4 regions of the Bradyrhizobium sp. LeoB3 genome follow, and region 1 is predicted to be linked to each of the others. Evidence: predicted binding sites of a transcription regulator. Region 1 holds the regulator's gene; each other region holds the start of a gene.
The links. Region 1 encodes LexA, which represses DNA repair genes until DNA is damaged. Its sites were predicted from a motif close to TGTTCNNNNTGTGTTCNG; they were not measured.
Positions count from the first base shown of each region.

Region 2: the regulator LexA is predicted to act here: its motif matches at 2,341-2,358, upstream of ACZXDY_RS42740 (nucleoid-associated protein).
Region 3: the regulator LexA is predicted to act here: its motif matches at 1,775-1,792, upstream of ACZXDY_RS18625 (YifB family Mg chelatase-like AAA ATPase).
Region 4: the regulator LexA is predicted to act here: its motif matches at 1,969-1,986, upstream of ACZXDY_RS21345 (ImuA family protein).

Region 1 covers NZ_JBVBEF010000003.1:24,593-29,490, reverse strand. The annotation lists gene ACZXDY_RS04205 (ComEC/Rec2 family competence protein) at 1-229, shown strand, start outside; gene ACZXDY_RS04200 (hypothetical protein) at 239-460, opposite strand; gene ACZXDY_RS04195 (hypothetical protein) at 600-1,025, opposite strand; gene lexA (transcriptional repressor LexA) at 1,319-2,020, opposite strand; gene ACZXDY_RS04185 (molybdopterin molybdotransferase MoeA) at 2,222-3,433, opposite strand; gene ACZXDY_RS04180 (HAD-IA family hydrolase) at 3,443-4,072, opposite strand.
Region 2 covers NZ_JBVBEF010000159.1:62-4,959, reverse strand. The annotation lists gene ACZXDY_RS42755 (hypothetical protein) at 1-242, opposite strand, end outside; partial or broken gene ACZXDY_RS42750 (hypothetical protein) at 424-600, opposite strand; gene ligD (non-homologous end-joining DNA ligase) at 965-1,873, opposite strand; gene ACZXDY_RS42740 (nucleoid-associated protein) at 2,462-3,544, shown strand; gene ACZXDY_RS42735 (GTP pyrophosphokinase) at 3,541-4,530, shown strand.
Region 3 covers NZ_JBVBEF010000026.1:18,488-23,385, forward strand. The annotation lists gene gshB (glutathione synthase) at 1-596, shown strand, start outside; gene ACZXDY_RS18620 (MBL fold metallo-hydrolase) at 756-1,727, shown strand; gene ACZXDY_RS18625 (YifB family Mg chelatase-like AAA ATPase) at 1,841-3,379, shown strand; gene ACZXDY_RS18630 (hypothetical protein) at 3,489-3,956, shown strand; gene ACZXDY_RS18635 (PAS domain-containing hybrid sensor histidine kinase/response regulator) at 4,112-4,898, shown strand, end outside.
Region 4 covers NZ_JBVBEF010000032.1:70,012-74,909, reverse strand. The annotation lists gene ACZXDY_RS21350 (Y-family DNA polymerase) at 1-864, opposite strand, end outside; gene ACZXDY_RS21345 (ImuA family protein) at 1,106-1,900, opposite strand; gene ACZXDY_RS21340 (UdgX family uracil-DNA binding protein) at 2,186-3,541, shown strand; gene ACZXDY_RS21335 (inorganic phosphate transporter) at 3,960-4,898, shown strand, end outside.

The sequences.
Region 1 (4,898 bases):
GGCGGTCATCGATGCCGAGCGCCTGCGGCGGCAGGGCGGGCTGGCGCTGCGGCGGAACCGGAACGGCTTCGTCATCGATGCGGTCAAGCCCGCCGGCCTCGACCGGCCGTGGTCGCCTGCGGTGTCAGGCGAAGGCGAACCCGAGACCACGATCCGGATCCAAGGGGCACCCGCGCCGCGCGCCATCGATGCGACCCCGTCCGAGTCCGACCTGCAGCCGGAAGACTGAGCGCTCCCGTCAATCTCCACCGGCGTTGGCCGGCAGCTCGAAGGCGCCGAGCCGAAATTCGTCCGGACCGCCCGAATGCGACGGCACTTGCACGAGCGTGAAGCTCGCATCCGGAAATCGCTCCCAGATCGCGAGATCTTCCGCTGCGACGGTGAGCCAGCCGAACCTGAACATGTATCGGCCGGGCTGGGCCACCCGTCCGGCTTTTTGCCATGTGATCTTGGTGACCACCGATCATGCCCCTTGCGAATAGTTCAACAAAAAACCGCATGCGCCCCCGGATGGCCTCCGGGGCCGCTCGAATACTTTGCTTTTCACCCGCGGCAACGTCCCGCCGGCCGAGACCGGCGGCGCACGCTGCCCGAAGCTCTCAGCCGATGAACAGCGGGTTCGGCGCGGGGCGCTGCTCGACCGCCTTCGGTGCCGGCTCTGCAACATGATGCGTCACTGGCAATTGCAGCACGGTGGCCCGCTGCCCTTCGCAGAGCTGGGTCACCAGCACATGGCTGCCATCGGGGAATTCGATCGCGTCGTGATGACGATCCCGAATATGCGCATCGATCTGGTTGAACTTGCCGACACGGAAGCCGGTCGTCTTGGTCCAGATCCAGCGATTGTCGTAGCGGACGTTATCGGCGAACGCGAGTTCGGTCCCGGGAAGCATGCAGACTGCGACCGTCGGATCGCTTTCCGAAGCGAAGCCGCGGGTCGAGGTACCGCGGAAGGTGGTGGTGATAAGCGTCTCTCCGACTTGGGCGGGACGCGTCGCCACGGCGTGCAGGCTATAGTCACACATCGGATTGCTCCTCATTCGAGATAGCCGACCCGTGCCTGGGAAGAGGCGCAGGCCTCTATCAGAGTGGACGATAACTTATAAGCCTCTGCTCCGTTCTTGGCATTTGTACGGCCCGCGCCCTCTAGCCGTTCACAAACACGATAGGAGGCGCTGCCGGACATCTCCTTGCACCGAGAGTGCCCCGGCGAACTTACCGGGGCTCTTATTCTAATCACTCTAAATCGTTCTTGTCAGTGTCCTTGAGGGCAGAGCACCCACCAAAGTACCAGACGAGCTGCTGCGTCCTCGTCGGCTCAGTACTTGCGATAAAGCCCGATCAGCTTGCCCTGGATCCGCACCCGGTTCGGCGGCAGGATGCGGACTTCGTAGGCCGCATTGGCAGGCTCAAGCGCGATTGACGCGCCGCGGCGACGGAAGCGCTTCAGCGTCGCTTCCTCCTCATCGATCAGCGCCACCACGATGTCGCCGGTGTTGGCGGTGTCGTTACGCTGGATCAGCGCCATGTCGCCGTCGAGGATGCCGGCCTCGACCATGGAATCGCCGCGCACCTCGAGCGCATAGTGCTCGCCGGAGCCGAGCATGTCGGGCGGCACGCTGATGGTGTGGCTGCGGGTCTGCAGCGCCTCGATCGGCGTACCCGCCGCGATCCGGCCCATCACGGGAACGGCGACGGGACGGTTGCCATCATCCTCGGCCACGGCCGCGCTGGTCGTGCGCTTGCCGAGCGTGCCCTCGATGACGCTTGGCGTGAAGCCGCGGCGACCGTTGCCGGCGGCGGAGAGCTCGGGCAGTTTGATCACCTCGATCGCGCGGGCGCGGTTCGGCAGGCGGCGGATGAAGCCCCGTTCCTCCAGCGCCGTGATCAGGCGGTGGATGCCGGACTTCGAGCGCAGGTCGAGTGCGTCCTTCATCTCGTCGAACGAAGGAGGCACGCCGGCCTCTTTCAGCCGTTCGTTGATGAAACGCAGAAGTTCATACTGTTTGCGCGTAAGCATCGCGAGCATTCCCCCGGTTGGTAGCGTCGTTCGATCCGAGACTTGAGAAGAGCTGATCTCGGGAGTCACGCACTCCCATTCGTAGACAGCGAGTTTCGAAACAAATCATGAACGGACACTATATGTTCGATATGTGTTCCGCAACCACTTAATTTCTGGTGAACGCGACCAGAGATGCTCGGGCAGGTGTCGGTCGCGACGTCATTCGGGCAATCGGAGAATGTCGCAAGGCGCGCCTTTTGCTGCGGCTGGCGCGAATGGCGGACGGATCACAAGTGCCTGCGCCGCAGTGAGATTCCCAAGCAGCGAACTGTCCTGCTTGGTGACCGGCGTTGCGATCAGCGTGCCGTCGTCGCGCTCTTCGAGTAGCGCACGAAGATAATCTTCGCGCTGATCGTTGGCGGCGAGATCGCGGCCGAGCAGGGCGCTTTCCGTCACGTGATGAATCGCCGAGCGGCCGAGCAGGGCCCGAATCAACGGCACCAGGAACAGATAGGCGCAGACATAGGACGACACCGGATTGCCGGGCAGGCCGATCACTCGCATCGCGCCGAGCCGGCCATGCATCATCGGCTTGCCCGGCCGCATCGCGATCTTCCAGAACGCCATGGTCACGCCCTCGGCCTCGAGCGACGGTTTGACGAGGTCATGGTCGCCGACCGAAGCGCCGCCGGTGGTGATGAGGATGTCGGCGCCCGCGGCATGCGCGCGGCGGATGCCGTCAGTGGTGGCGGCAACCGTGTCGGCGGCGACCCCCAGATCGATCGCTTCAGCGCCTTCCGCACGCGCCATCGCCCGCAGCGCATAGCCGTTGGAATAGACGATCTGGCCTGGACCCGGAGAGGTGCCCGGCATCACGAGTTCGTCGCCGGTCGCGAGCACGGCGACCTTGGGTCGGCGCCGCACGGGGAGTTCCGGATAGTTCATTGACGCCGCCAGCGACAGCGCGCGGTCGGTCAGCCGGCTTCCGCGCCTCAGCAGCACGTCACCCTCGCGGAAATCGACGCCGGCGGGCCGGATATGCCGCCCGGCGACAGCGGCCTCGGTGATGGTGATGTGATCGCCATCGACCCGGGTGTCCTCCTGGATCACGACCGCATCGGCGCCGGCGGGAATGACGCCTCCGGTGAAGATCCGTGCCGCTTCCCGCGGACCAAGTTCCCGATCGAACGGCCGGCCCGCGGCGACTTCGCCGATCACCTTCAGCCGCGCGCTCAAGTCGGCGGCGTCGGCGGATCGCACCGCATAGCCATCCATCGCCGACATCGCCAGTGGCGGCTGAGTACGCTTTGCCGCGACGTCACGGGCAAGCGTGCGGTGATAGGCGGCATCGAGCGCGACCATCTCTTCCGGCAATGGTTCCGCGCCGGCGAGGACCGCGGCTAGCGCATCGGCGACCGGCATCAGGGCCACGGGCAACTCCTAAATTCCGAGCGCGACAAGCGCGTTCGTCACATCATCCGGCGATGTGACGTGAATGGCCGTGAGACCTATCGCCCGTGCGCCGCGAATGTTCTCTGCGGAATCGTCGAAGAACACGATGCGTGAGGCCGGCACGCCGATCGCCTTTATCACGTAGTCATAGGCGTCCGCGTCAGGTTTCCGTAGCCCGATCGTCGAGGAGAAGAAGATCTGGCGGAAGTGGCCGAGCACGTCCGAATAGGCTGTCGAGAAATGCTCGATATGGGGCGGATTGGTGTTCGAGAAAGCATAAAGCGGCAGACGCGTCTTGGCGCGCGCCAGGTGCTCGGCGATTCCCGGCATCTCGCCGGCGAAGATCGCGTTCCACCCTTCCAGGAACTGGGCGTCGGAGATGCCGATGCCGAGCGACTGCCGCAAGCTTGCGAAGAAGGCGGCGTCATCGATCTTGCCGACCTCGTGATGTCTGTAACTCTCGTCCATCACAAAGCGGGTGGCGAGCTCGCCGGGCTCGCAGCCGGCATGGCCGGCCCAGGTGGTCATCACCTTGCCGAAATCGATATCGAGCACGACGCGGCCGAGGTCGAACAACAGGACGTCGGCGGAGCCGGGGGAAAGGGACGGTTGAGTCATGGCGACGGCTGTGTACGAAAATCCCGAGGGGCCGGCAATGTCTTCGATTGTATCAGCCAGGCGGGTCACACACACCGATGTCGTCCCCGCGAAGGCGGGGACCCATAACCACAGGGAGTTGTGGTGGCGCGAGCAAGCAGTGGTAGCGGAGCACACAGCAAAGTCCTGTGGTTATGGGTCGACGAGGGGAACGTCCGATTCAATTTTCAAACAGCTTGAGGATGTGAGTCCACATTCTCGCGGCGCATTGCGCCCGAGCTTTGCGTTCGTTTCACCCTCTCATCGAACAGAGGGCGCAGGGAAAGCCGGGTGCCGGTTGCACCCATGGGTCCCGTGCGACAAAAAGCACGGGAGTAGGACCACAGGTTCAACCGAAGCATTCCGGCCTTCCCTGCGCGATGGTGTTACGGCTTACTTCGTACTCTCCCCGGTGACCGGGCTTTCTTGCCACCGTCGCCTAGTGCGAATGTGTTCGCACGAAACTTAGCGCCAGCGTCGGGGCGCCAGGACCACACGACTTCGCCGTCCGTAATGCGCGTGCTCGTCAGTCACACCCATCGCGTCCACCGCATCTCACCGCAACGTTCGTGACGATCGCGAGCCGCCCCTCTCTTGGGTGAGACGCGCGGAGTTAAATCACTGATTTTGCCCGACGGCGAAAGCGAAATGTTTTTCGCTGATAGTCTGGATACGTTTCTGCTGATTTGCCCGTCGGGTTGATATGTCGCACCCAAAGCAACCACATCGTCACTACGAGCCAACGGATAAGCGCGAAGCGCCGCCCGATGACAGGCTCCGGGAAGCAATCCATAGCGCAGCGAACGGA
Region 2 (4,898 bases), on a different contig from region 1:
GGTCCGCCCTTAGTATGGTGGCCTTCGTGCCCTGCTTCAGCATTTGCGATTGCGGTCTGATGCCCGTGATGCGCCCCGTCGTGGTGATGGACAGTGCCCTCGTGCTCGTGCTTTGCCGTAACCGCCTCGTCGTGGGCGTGCGCGACGGTCGGGGCTTCGTCGAAACACGGAGCCGGTCCGGAGCCAACCGCGAGCGCTGCGCTCGGCGCGAGCACGCAAAACAGATAAAGCAGCGCGACCAAGCGCCCCGCCCATTTCCGTTTCGCTCTGTTCAGTTTCGAGAACAATTTTCCTCGCGCTCCGACTCGATGAGAGTATCGGGAAAGCCAAGTTCCGCCAAGTATCTGGGGCCTCTAATTACCAGAATCTGGCTTCTTGCAGCCTGAATGCGTTGCTTCCTCGACGAGCTCCGATGTTACGGCCTCAATCAGCCGATCGCCTGGTTGCCGATGAAGCGCATGAAGGGTTTTCGGCCAGCCGCGCCGAAGAGTACGACCGTATAGGGCTGGGGCTCTCCACCCGGCGATCCGATCGGCATTCCGGGCACAGCAATACTTTGGCATTCGGAAGCTCGGAGAGGAGGCGCCGCAGGGCGGTGGCGGGAACATGGCCCTCGACGAGGTAAGCACCGGCCTGCGCGGTATGAGGTGAGGGGGGTCATCAGCATTAAGATATGCCCGTCCGCCGGCATCTTTGCCTAGCAAAGGCGCAGCGCGAGGGCATTTCGCTAAAGCCGATCAGCCGCTCGCCTTACAATCGTCGGAAGAACGCTGCGCGACGCTAATGCTTCACGGGCCGGGTCTCATCGAGGACCCCGCTCACGTCCGGCTCGTCAATCCCATCATCGTCAGGCCGGTTGCATAGGCACGGCATCCCCGCGCTGCACTGACAGCCCAGCTCTTCACTCGAGGCGAGGTTCGGATGGTTCTCGCAGACCCAACCGATGCCGAAGCAGATCGGACACTTAGGATTTGTCACGCGTAAGCCCTTTGAAGGAGCTTGCGCGCAGCAAGCCCTCCGACGTGATGTCTCGGTACTCAATGTCGGCAACGAACTTCGGTTCTACCCACGTGGCCTTCGGCTTCCTGACAGGCTTGGTGAGCTTTGATTTCGGGCTAACGACGGTATCGAGCTGTTTCCTGATTTTACTGGAAACTGTACGGGACCATCCCGTCCCGACCTTTCCCATGTATCGCAGCTCTTCGCCCTCCTGCTTGCCCAGGTACAGGGCCGCTATCCCGCTGGGGTCCTTGATGAAGCCGATGACCGGAAATTGCCCGCGGTGGACGGTCTTGATTTTCAGCCAGCCTTCATTGCGATCTGACCGGTACGGCGCGTTGGCATGTTTGGAGATAATGCCCTCATAGTGCAGCTTAGCCGCATGCTCGAAGAGCTGCTGGCCGTTACCCTGGACGTGCTCGCTGTAGAGCACTGGCGGTTCGAGCTGGTTGGTGTTGAACAGGCCCTGCAGCATGGCCTTTCGTTCAATCTGCGACGTCTTGCGAAGGTCTTTGCCGTCGAGCCATAGGAGATCGAAGGCGTAGTACAGCAAACGGTCCTGGTCGCCTCTGGCGAGGTCAGCGTGCAATTCGGAGAAGTTGGTGCGGCCTTCATGGATGACCACTACCTCCCCATCGATGATCGCTTGACCGGGGATATCGAAGGCGCTTGCGATGACCGAGAAGCGTTTGGTCCAGTCGAGGCCAGTGCGAGTGTAGGCCTTCGCTTTTCGTTTATCCCGATGAAGCTGGATTCGGTAGCCGTCGTATTTAATTTCATGGAGCCACTGGTCGCCTGGAGGAGCCTTCGAGCGAAGGGTCGCGAGTTGGGGCTTAATGAAACCCGGCATTTCCGGAAAATTGGTACGCTTCACAACGCAACTCACAAAAAAGGCGCCGTCAATATGGCGGGTAGTTTAACCATCTTTCTCCCACGAGTCCCGAACGGTCAGGGCACATCCCAGTTTCTTGTAGCGCCCGTGCTGTGCGAAAAGACAGGCCCCTCGGGCTTCTATGACGGTCGGAATGGCCGCAAGTAGCTACAGAATCGGCTCCGCCCAAGGGGTAGGAATGGGGCAGACAACGAGGCGTTAGACGCTTGTCCATGCCGTTAAAGGTGAGCGGCCGAGACAACCGCCGGCCTCGGGTTCCTGACGACTCCTTAGTTCCTAAGGCCCACAGTTGCCACCATATTACCTTTTCCGTTGCTTCGAGGCCCTGAAGTGCCGAAGTGAGGAGGTCGGCTTTATGTCTGGCATTGCTGTTCCGGTTGAATGAGCATCAGCCTAGTCAGACTTCGATCCTGCTCGGCCTGTAGAGTTAACTTGACGGGTCATCCGACAGTTCTTATTTTGTTCTTAGGCATTCGGCGTACACGCCGAGATAGTGCGACGCGGCAATTTCTTCTTTTGCAACTCTGTCGGAACCTCTTAGATGGCGGAAGGGCTAAGGGGAAATCCGAGATGCTTCTTGAAAATATGTCCGTTCGGCGGATGATTTTGCACGAGGTCTTTCAGCGTAAGGACGACAAGTTACCAATTCCTCCTCGCTACGGCGGCCAACTTCTGCAATTGCCTGTCGACGCGATTGACGACTTCAAGTCGCGTGTGATCGACGCCCTTGGAAACAACTCCAAGAGCATGGAAATGACCATCATGGATGGATCGGCCGGTAATGTGCCTGACATCGCCGCGAAGCTAATCAAAGCTAGTGATGCGCAATTCGTCCAGCAATCGCAGGCAATTGCTGATCAACTCACAGCGAAGCAAATTGCTCGCAAGCTACCGGGCGGCATTGTTGTCGTTTTCTCTGGAACGGTCGGTAGCCCAGCCCGTCCTTTCCTCGGCATCATCAAGGCAGAAACTCAGTCAGGATTTCTGCGAGAGGTAAAGCGGGGTGCGCTCGACGCATCGTACCTCAAGGATCTGTTCCTTACTCCCGCAGCTAAACTCTACAAGATCGGCATATTCGTTCACGCCGACCATGCTGCTGATCCTAAGAGCTTTCCGTCTGGATGGAGGGCCTTCGTTTTCGACAGTCACATGAGTAGCGCAAACCGGGACGGCGCCGCACAGTACTTCTACGAAGCATTTCTCTGCTGCGTGATCCCTCAAAACAGCGCTTTCTTAACGAAAGTATTCTTCGATCATACGAAAACGTTCATCAAGGACTTGGACCTTCCGCAGGAAAAGCGAGCCGATTTGATGACAGGCCTCTACACCTATCTGAAGATCGACAATACGCCCACGGTGAGTGTGAACTCGTTTGCGAAGAAATTCCTCACGGCCGACACCGCCGACGCGTTCGAAGCGTTTATGAAGCAGAAGAAGTTTCCGACAAGCGCCATTCAGAAAGACATCTCAGATCTGCAGAGCCAACTTCGGTTGCGCAAGATGGTTTTTTCGAACAGCATCAAATTTACGGCTCCGCCCGAGGCGTTTAACGACATGGTGACGGTCGAAACCATCGACGGCGAAGCGAAGGATGGCGCGCCACAACAATGGACGCGGATTACGGTCCGTGATCACATCCGCGATCAATCATGAATGAGGAGGAGTTTCTAGCTCGTTGGACAAGCGAACGCCCCATGTACGAGAAATGGGGCGAGCGCGTGGCTACGTGCATAGTGGACGACCTCGCGCCCCTGATCGCTCCTATTTCGACCGAACTCTTTGTAAGGTTGCCGATCAAGCCGCGCCTAAAGACTGGCGGATCGTTTATCACGAAGGCCTTTTACAACACGAAGCGCAAAACTCCGTATGTAAACCCATACGAGGAGATAACGGACAAGGTCGGCGTCAGGCTTGTTGTTCTGCTTCCTACCCAGATTTCGAAGGTACAAGCTTCAGTCGAACAGTGCAAACTGTGGGATTTTTCTAAAGACAGGGATTACGAGGAGGAGATCGCTGAGAAGCCCTATGTGTTCGACTATCAGTCGATCCACTACATTGTTCGAGCTCGAACTGATCTTGATCTGGACGGCACCATTGTTCCGAAAGGTACTCCTTGCGAAGTGCAAATACGAACTCTGCTCCAGCACGCGCACAGCGAATTGACGCACGACACCATCTATAAGCCCAGTGTCGAGAAAACGCCGGAAATGGAACGAGCTGTATCCAAGGCAATGGCGTTGATCGAAGCTACCGGCGACTATTTCGAGGACGTCGCGAGACTGATCGATCGGCTTGTAACACCGAGTAGGAGGTTGAGCGAAGAACTGACTTATCTATATCGAGAGCGGATAGGCAAATCGGCCGAACCTACAAAGGCCGAAAGTCTGCTGCTCGATGCCTATGGTTCAGACGATCCGACACAGCTAGACAAGCTACGTGGGTTCTTGGACTCAAAGAGCTATGTTCCCGAGCGCATCGGCGATCGAGCAAGAACAAAAATACTCTTCAGACAGCCAAGCATCTTGCTCGTTTATAACGCGGTGGCCGACTCGCCCCGACAGGCTGCCGACAAATGGCCGCTAACGCCTAATGAACTTGCGCCTGTATACGCCGATCTTGGGACAGCAATGCCCCACTAGCAGGCGGCCCGCCAACTAAATCGCTGCCCAAATTGGGGGCGAGCTACAAGCGGCCATCGACCAGGAAAAGGCCCTTTGACGTTGGGCGGGCGGCGGTGAATTGGTGCGGGTGTTTCTCTCCGCCCGGAGGCCTGTCAATGGCCAACCGTCCTTGTCAATGCGCGGCATAAAACCAGATGGCAAGCGCGGCGTCTCCCCGTCACCTGGGGAATTGCAGGCCGGGCAAGGCGCTCCGGCCCCACCGCAGCCGCAGGCGGTGTTCACCCTCCCAGGCCCGATCCGGGTGGTTCTCACAACCCCAACCGCTATCCTCGTACAGAAGGCACTTCATCGCCTCGACTGGTCGAGTAATTCGTCTCCCTCCGGTG
Region 3 (4,898 bases), on a different contig from region 1:
GCGTCCGCGACGCGCCGGAAAAGCTGTTTGTGATGAACTTTCCGCAGCTCATGCCGCCGACGTTGATCTCGCGCGACCTCGACGAGATCAACGCCTTCCGCGACGAGCATGGCGCTGTCGTCATGAAACCGTTGCACGGCCATGGCGGCGCCGCGGTGTTCCGCGTGATGCCCCAGGACATGAATTTCGGCTCGCTGTTCGACATGTTTTCGGTGACGTTCAAGGAGCCCTGGGTGATCCAGCGCTTCCTTCCCGAGGTCAAGCATGGCGACAAGCGCATCATCCTGGTCGACGGCGAATTCGCCGGTGCCGTCAACCGCGTGCCGGCGGCGGACGATTTGCGCTCCAACATGGTGCGCGGCGGCGCGGCGCAGTCGACCGAACTCTCCGACCGCGAGCGCAAGATCTGCACGACGCTCGGCCCGGCCTTGCGCGAGCGCGGCCTGTTGTTCGTCGGCATCGACGTGATCGACGGCTATCTCACCGAGATCAACGTTACCTCGCCGACCGGCATCCGCGCCATCTCGCGGCTCGGCGGTCCGGACGTGGCCGCCAGGATCTGGGACGTGATCGAGTCAAAGCGCACGAAATCGTAAGGCCGTTCGTCTTCCTTCCTCTCTGAGACCTCTTGTCAGCTTGCGACGGCAGGCGCAGCATGCCCTTGCTCGCCTTCAGGTCGCGGGGCAGGACCTGTTCGCGGGCGGCAACGCGGCGACTTGCCAAAGATAACTCGACAAAAATCGTGGAGGAAAAGCATGACGATCAATGTCTCGCGAAGGTCCTTGCTCGCGCTCGGCGCCGGCCTTGGTGCAAGCACGCTGCTCGGCGGCAGCGCGCTGGCACGCGCGCCGAAGCTCGGCACGCAAACGCCTTACTGGCACCGCTTCATTCTCGGCGATGCCGAAGTCACCGTCGTCTCCGACGGCCCGCTCCCGCTCGGCGATCCCTCCGGCACCTTCACCGGCGTGCCGAAGGAAGAAGTGAAGAAGATGCTGTCGGACAATTTCCTGTCGCCCGACAATGTCGTGCTGGAGCAGAATTCGCCGATCGTGAACACCGGCGACAAGCTGATCCTGTTCGACACCGGCATGGGCACGTCGAAAGCGTTCGGTCCGACCACCGGCCGCCAGCAGAAGAGCATGGCGGAGGCTGGCATCAAGCCTGAGGACATCGACGCCGTCGTCTGCTCGCATGCGCATATCGACCACATCGGCGGCATCGTCGATGCCAACGACAAGCCGCTGTTCCCGAACGCGCAGGTCTATATCGCCCAGAGCGACTTCGACTACTGGACCGACGAAGGCAAGATGGGCAGCCCGCTGAAGGACTTTGTCATTCACGCGCGCAAGAATCTCATGCCGGTCCGCGACCGCCTGGTGTTCTTCAAGGACGGCCAGGAATTCCTCCCCGGCGTGCAGGCGATCGCAGCGCCCGGCCACACCGTCGGCCACCACATCTTCATGGTGAGCTCGGCCGGCAAATCCTTCGCCTTCCTCGGCGATCTCTCGCATCACGCGGTGCTGCTGCTCGAGCGGCCGCGGATGGAGTTCTCCTACGATACCGACCCGAAGCAGGCAGCGGCCTCGCGGGTGAGACTGCTGGAGATGCTGGCGGCCAACAAGACCCCGGTGATGTCCTATCACTTCGCCTGGCCCGGTTACGGCCATGTCGCCAAGGTCGGCGACGGCTTCCATTATTATCCCGAACCGATGCAGATGACGCTTTAAGCCTGCCCGGGGCTCTGGGACGGCCGAGCGGTAGGTCCCGGAGCCCGCGTTCCCGTAATGTTCTTGCGCTTGGCGCTGCCTTCGGCTACCCTCGATTGTGGCAAGGGGGCAGCATGGTTCAACGCGTTTCCACCGTCGCTTTCGAGGGGATCGAGGCTCGCGCGGTCGACGTGCAGGTGCAGGTCGCGCCGGGACTGCCGGCTTTTGCGATCGTGGGCCTGCCGGACAAGGCGGTTTCCGAAGCGCGGGAGCGGGTTCGCTCGGCACTGATCGCCTCAGGCCTCGCTTTGCCGGCGCGGCGGATCATCGTCAATCTGGCGCCCGCCGACCTGCCCAAGGAAGGCAGCCATTACGACCTGCCGATCGCGCTCGGGCTGATGGCGGCGATCGGGGCCATCCCGCCGGATGCACTCAACGGCTTTACCCTGCTGGGCGAACTCGGGCTGGACGGCTCGATCGCAGCGGTTGCGGGCGTATTGCCGGCGGCGATCGGCGCCAATTCGCGCGACGAGGGGCTGATCTGCCCGGCGGCCTGCGGCTCCGAAGCGGCGTGGGCGAGCCCGGACATCCAGATCATCGCCGCACACTCGCTGATCCAGATCGCCAATCACTTCAAGGGCACGCAGGTACTGTCGCGCCCGCAGCCGAAGGTGCATGAGCAGAAGGAGACGCTGCTCGACCTCCGCGACATCAAGGGCCAGGAAAGCGCCAAGCGGGCGCTCGAGATCGCGGCGGCCGGCGGGCATCACCTGCTGATGATGGGCTCGCCCGGCGCCGGCAAATCGATGCTGGCGGCGCGGCTGCCCTCGATCCTGCCGCCGCTGTCGCCGTCCGAGCTGCTGGAAGTCTCCATGATCGCGTCGGTGGCCGGCGAGATCCGCGACGGCGCCTTGACCGCGCGACGACCGTTCCGCAGCCCGCATCATTCCGCCAGCATGGCGGCGCTCACCGGCGGCGGCATGCGCGCCAGGCCCGGCGAGATTTCGCTCGCGCATCAGGGCGTGCTCTTCCTCGACGAACTGCCCGAGTTTGATCCGCGCGTGCTCGATTCGCTGCGGCAGCCGCTGGAGACCGGCGAGGTTTCGGTTTCGCGCGCCAACCATCGCGTCACCTATCCGGCGCGCTTCATGCTGGTGGCGGCAATGAATCCGTGCCGCTGCGGTCATGCCTATGAGCCCGGCTATGCCTGCAAGCGCGGGCCCATCGACCGCTGCACCGCCGATTACCAGATGCGCATCTCCGGTCCGCTGATGGACCGCATCGATCTGCGGATCGAGGTGCCGGCAGTGACCGCCGCCGACCTGATCCTGCCGCCGCCTTCTGAAGGATCGGCGGAAGTGGCGGCGCGGGTTGCTGCCGCGCGCGACATCCAGCTTGCGCGCTATGCCGCCGCCGGCATGCCCAACGTCCGCACCAACGCCGAGGCACCGTCATCGCTGCTTGAGACCATCGCCCAGCCGGACGCGCAGGGGCAAAAACTGTTGCGTGATGCAGCCGAGACCATGCGCCTCACCGCGCGCGGCTATCACCGCGTGCTGCGCGTCGCGCGCACGCTCGCCGATCTCGATGGCACGGAGAAGATCGGCCGATTGCACCTCGCGGAAGCGCTGTCCTACCGCGCGCTGGCCGACGATATCAGGCGCGCGGCGTAGAGCGCGTCCAGCAGTTTCGCGTCAACGCGACGGTAACCAGTTCTCTTTACACTCCGCCAACCATAAGTCTGCGCAATTCTAGCCGGCTGCGGCTTGAGTGAGTGGTGTCATGTTGCGTTTGAAGATTCTGGCCTCGGTCGTGCCGCTGGCCGCGTTCGCGCTTGTTGCCCGCGGTGAATTGCTGCCGGGCTCGCATCCCTGCATCGAGGCCGGCGGTGCCACCGTGCAGATCGCATCGATCCCCTGGCTCGCCCAGCTCCATGTCAGCTTCACGGACGATCCGGCTGCCGCCACCGTGCGGGTCCAGATCTCCGATAGCGCGGAAGCCGCCGATTTCACCGTCATCGATGATGTCGATGATAGCGAGCCCGGCGCCTGCGAGAGCAGCGGCGTCCCACAACTGGTCGCGATCTCGGCCAATCCTACGGCAACCGATCCCGTGATCTATCTTTCGCAGGACGGCCCGGCCGATTACCGGATCTTCGTTCATTCAAAGAGCTTCTCGGTGCGAGATGCCGCGGCGCTGATCGTCGGCGCGCATGGTGGGCACCGCCGACTGCAGGCCGCTTCGCTGTAGCAACGATCGTTAACGCATTATCAACCCTGTTCGCATCGCGGGCCGGAACGCGACGCCGTCTCAAGCACTTTGCAAGGTCGCCGACGCATCGTCGACCCAACATGCGGGGTGGCCCAAGCTGCCAGCCTCCAAAGCAGGTGATCAGGGGATCGGCGATGATGTGGACCTATCGGCTGAAGCTCCGCCTGCTTCGGTTCGGGCGGCGTCACGCCTGGGTCGTCTTCACCCTCCGCACCTTCGTCGTGTTCGCCGCGGTCTTCACCGGTGGCTATGCATTGCTCGTTGGCGCGGTTTCCGATCGTGACCCACGTTCCATCGCTGTGGGTGTCAGCTTGCTCTTCGCGCTCACCTGCGTGGCGCTGGTCGTACTGAATGTCCGGCTGCGGCTGATGCGCGGCAAGTTGCGCATGATCGCGGAGCACAACGAGGCGCTCGCCGACCGCAACTGGGAACTGCAGGAGGCCGAGCAACGCGCGCGCAGCCTGTTCGAATCGCAAAGCGACCTGATCGTGCTGCGTGACGCCGATGGCATGATCACCTTCGTCAACGACGCCTATTGCGACCTCGCAGGGAAACCGCGCGGCGAACTGATCGGCAGCCATTTCGCCTTCGAGGTACTGGAACAGGGCAACACTGCGCTGGAGCCAAGCGGCACCCGCGTCTACGACCAGAAGATCGCGCACCCCTCCGGGCCGCGCTGGATCGCCTGGCGCGAGGGCCTCGTCCGCACCGATGCAGGACGGCCTGCGGAGATGCAAAGCGTCGGGCGTGACGTGACCGACCGCACCGAAAGCGAGCGCGCGCTCGCTGACGCGCGCGATCAGGCCGATGCGGCCAACCGCGCCAAGTCGCGCTTCCTCGCGATGGCGAGCCACGAGATCCGCACCCCGCTGAACGGCATCATCGGCATGAGCGGCCTGTTGATGGATACGCCGCTGACGC
Region 4 (4,898 bases), on a different contig from region 1:
GATCACCTCGGGCTTCGTCACCGCACGCCCGGTCTCGACGGCGAGCGTGCGCACCGCACCGTCGGTGCGGAAGAAGCCTGCTTCCAGCTTCCGCGCGCCCTTGCCCTGCTTGTCCATCGCCTGGACCAGCATCTTGGCGAGGTTCTGCAGCGTCAGCGCGATCATGGGTTCGGTCGTGACCGGCTCGGGAAACCGCTTTTCGACGATGTAGTCAGGCAATGGCTTGCGCGGGCTGATCGGCGCATCGCCCTGCCCCAGCGCATGCGCGAGCCGCGTGGTGAAGGCAGCACCGAAACGCGCCGCGATTTCATGGCGCGCGCGGGCAGCAACATCGCCGATCGTCTTCAAGCCGGCGCGGCGCAGGCCTTTGGTGATCGTCTCATCGGCGCCCAATGCCGAGATCGGCAGAGGGCTGACAGCTTCGACCTCCGCACCATCCTCGATGATCCTGCCTGACGAATGCCGCGTCAGCGTACGGGCGCAAACCGAGGTGGCTGCGATCGCGCCGCTGACGGCAAAGCCGCGCCGACTGAGAGCGCCGCAGATGATCTGCAGCATCGCGTGTTCGCCGCCGAACAGATGGGCGCAGCCGGTGATATCGAGGAAGAGACCGTAGGGCGGATCGAGCGCCACCAGAGGTGTGAAGCGGTCGCACCAGTCGGCGATGTCATTGAGCGTTTTGGCATCCGCGACCTCGTCGGCATCATAGACCGTCAGTTCCGGGCAGATCGCGCGGGCATTGGCGAGTGGCAGGCCAGTCGACAGCCCGCTTCGCGCGGCGATGTCGTCGAGAGAGTGGATGACGAGCGCGTTGTGCTCCTTGATGACGACAACGCTGGGGATTTCTTTCTTCACCTCTCCCATGGGGAGAGGTCGGATCGCATCGTTAGATGCGATCCGGGTGAGGGGTGCGGTCTCTCGCGGGACCTGAGCCCCCTCACCCGACTTGCACATAGCCATGTGCAAGTCGACCTCTCCCCGTTGGGGAGAGGTGGGAACTCGCGGCGATGCCGGTTCGATCAAGGAGACCGCGTGACTCGCGGAGGCACCCCCACCCCAGCCCTCCCCCGCTTGCGGGAGAGGGGGTGCGGCGTCCGTGTGGCGATCAGCTGGCGAGGCGCTGCTTCGCGCCAGTTGCCGCTTGATCCGATCGATGGGCAGGCGCGGCAGCCACAGGCTGAGGATACGCCGACGGTTCACTGAAAAGGCACTCATCACATTTCCATTCCATGATCCATCGCCCGACCGGGCCATGACGGTTGCGAACGAGCTGCGCATCGAACAGAGGCGCGCCCCACGCGCTCCAACTGGCGCCCGGCGGCGAATGCGCCGCGCGCACGATCCATCTGGTTTCCGCGGTGGACGGAAGCGGCGTTGCCGCCAGGCGCAGCAGCAGCGCGGGGACGCCTGATGATTGCGCTGATAGCGTCAGCTTGCGGCTCGCGACCAGATCGAGCTGCTTGGACTCGCCCCAGACTTCCATGATGACGGCGCCTAACGCGTCGCAGGCGAGCGCATCGGCCGTGGTGCGCAAGGCATTGTCGATGTCGGCGGCGCGCACGGTGACGAGGAGACGCGGATCGAGGCCAAGCTCGGACAGACCGTTCATCGACAGCGCGCCGGATTCGGTTTCGGAAAAATCTTGCCGCACCCAGACCAGCGGCTTTCGCGCGGCAAGACGGCCGGCAAGACCTGCGATGAAACCGGTGGCGGAAGCGCCCTGGTGCCCCTCGGCAAACACCTCGTGCACCGCGGCTTTCGCGAGGCCGCCCTTGAGCATCGCATCAGCGCCGGCATGACCGAGCGCGATCCGCGGCAGCGGATGCGCTTCATTGGATGTCTCAATGCGCTCGATGCGCCCACGCAGGGACGCAAGCGTGCTCAGGCGTGCGCTCGTCATGCGCCGCTCCTTAAGGAAGATATCGGGGCCGCTGCTGGCTTCCGGGAGAAACTAGAAGCTGGCCCAATTGTTCATGGTATGTTCTAATATAAAGCCAACTGCGCGGGAGGAGTCAATCGGATTGGTAACGGGATAAATTCATGAATGAAATCAACTGGATTCATGAGAGCCGTCATGGCCGGGCTTGTCCCGGCCACCCACGTTCTTTCCTTGGTGAGGAAGGCGTGGATGCCCGGGTCAAGCCCGGGCATGACGAGAGGAGAGACAGGAGGGAGAGTAAGTGCCATGCACCACATCATCCTGGGCAGCGAGACTGATTTCGACGGCTGGCGAAAGGCAGCACGGACGCTGGTGCTGAACGAGGTGCCGCCTGACGATGTGACGTGGACGGTGCGCAACAACGAAGTCGAACCGTTCGATGCGCCGGACCGCGAAGCGCCGCTCGAGCCGCCGCATGGCACGTTCAGCGTGCCGGCCAAATTCGTCGAGCTGGCGAAAACCGCGATCCTGCATCGCGATGCCGAGCGCTTTGCCCTGCTCTATCGCCTGTTGTGGCGCCTGCGCCGCGACCATGACCTGCTCGACGTCGCCGACGACCCTGATGTCGCGCGCATCCATGCGATGGCGAAGGCCGTGCATCACGAGGCACAGCGGATGCGGACATCGATCCGCTTCCGCGAGATCGGGCGCGAGCACAAATCGCATTTCGTCGCCTGGTTCGAGCCGCAGCATCATGTCGTGGAACTGGCGGCGCCATTCTTCGCGAGCCGCTTCGCCGACATGCCCTGGTCGATCCTCACACCAGATGTCTGCGCGCATTGGGATGGACATGCGGTGTCGATCACCCCTGGTATCGGCGAGGCCGGGATGCCTGCAGGCAATCGGCTGGAGGAAATCTGGCAGCGTCATTACGCTACGATCTTCAACCCGGCCCGGCTGGCAGCGAAGCAATCGAGGAACCTGCCGGAGGCTTCGACGATTAAGCCCACAAGCGAAATCGCCACGCCACCGGAACCCGCCATGATCCGCCACGCCGACCGACTGAGTGCGCTGCGGAAGGAAGCCGCCGATTGCCGCGCCTGCCATCTCTATGAGCATGCGACCCAGACCGTGTTCGGCGAAGGCCCGCAAAGCGCGCAGGTGATGCTGGTCGGCGAGCAGCCGGGCGACAAGGAAGATCTCGCCGGAAAACCGTTCGTCGGTCCCGCCGGCCTGATGCTCGACCGCGCGCTTGACGAAGCCGGTATCGACCGCAAAAAGGTCTACGTCACCAATGCGGTGAAACATTTCAAATTTGTGCCGCGCGGCAAGATCCGCCTGCACCAGAAGCCGAATACGCCGGAGATCAAGGCCTGCCGCCAATGGTATGAGCGGGAACTCGCATCGATCAAACCGGACCTGGTAGTGGCGATGGGCGCGACCGCTGCGCAATGCGTGTTCAACAAGCTCACGCCGATCAACAAGAACCGCGGCCGCCTGATCGATCTTGACGACGACGTCAAGGCGCTGGTGACGGTGCATCCCTCCTATCTGCTGCGGCTGCCCGATGAGGATGCGAAAGCGCGGGAATATCAACGCTTTGTCGAGGATCTGAAGATCGCCGCGGAACTGTTGAGGAAACGCGCGCGGGCTGCGGCATAAGCATGGCCCCATGCATAGCACTGCAAATATCAAGCCGTTGATAAGACTGATATCTATTTACAACCTTACATTGATGGACAATACTCCCCTATTACAGGGGGAGTTTGGGGCGTCTTGTTCACGCCAATGACGTTCCCATGCGGTCGACGCGCTGCCACGGCGCCACAGCCCCGGCGTCAGGCAGCGCGCGACCGCTCCTCTCCATCACACATCCATCACACACTTTCGCTGCGAGCATGGCTCGTCATGTGAATGGTCAACATTCATGTCGCGAGCGCGCGTGACAGACGATCATCGATGCAACACCCAAGCACCGTTGCGACACGCGTTTCATTCAAGCAAACTACGGCTGTCATCTAACCTTCAAGTCAATGGTCAAGACTAAGGGCCTCCTTCCGTATTTCGACGGGGCGTCAGAATGACCGATTTTGCACTCAATACTTCAGTACGCGACGAAAGACCGATTCAGCCGGCTTCAAGGCCAAATCTCGATAAAGGCTTCAATCCGCTGACGATGATCCTCTTCTTCGGCATCCTCGCGGCGGGGTTGCTGTTCGTCGCCTACAGCATCTATTCCGACGTCGATGCCACCGGCACCCGCGTCACCACGTTCTTGCCCTACATCCTGCTGTTCGTTGCGCTCTTGATTGCGCTCGGCTTTGAATTCGTCAACGGCTTCCACGACACCGCCAACGCGGTCGCGACCGTGATCTACACGCATTCGCTGCCGGCCGAAGTCGCGGTGATGTGGTCGGGCTTCTTCAACTTCCTCGGCGTGCTGCTCTCGTCTGGCGCGGTCGCCTTCGGCATCATCTCGCTGTTGCCGGTCGAGCTGATCCTGCAAGTCGGCTCCAGCGCCGGCTTTGCCATGGTGTTCGCGCTGTTGATCGCCGCGATCCTGTGGAATCTCGGCACCTGGTATTTCGGCCTGCCAGCCTCGTCTTCGCACACGCTGATCGGCTCGATCATCGGCGTCGGCATTGCCAACGCGCTGATGCGCGGCCGCGATGGCACTTCCGGCGTCGACTGGAGCAAGGCCACCGAGATCGGCTACGCGCTCTTGCTGTCGCCGCTGGTCGGCTTCATCTGCGCCGCGATCCTCCTGCTCGTGCTCAAGATGCTGGTGCGCAACCCTGCGCTCTATGCCGCGCCCGAAGGCAACAAGGCGCCGCCGCTCTGGATCCGTGGCCTGCTGATTCTGACCTGCACCGGCGTCAGCTTCGCGCACGGCTCCAACGATGGGCAGAAGGGCATGGGCCTGATCATGCTGATCCTGATCGGCACCGTGCCGACGGCCTATGCGCTGAACCGCGCGCTGCCGGACTCCATGGTCGCCCAGTTCCAGAAGAACTCGGAA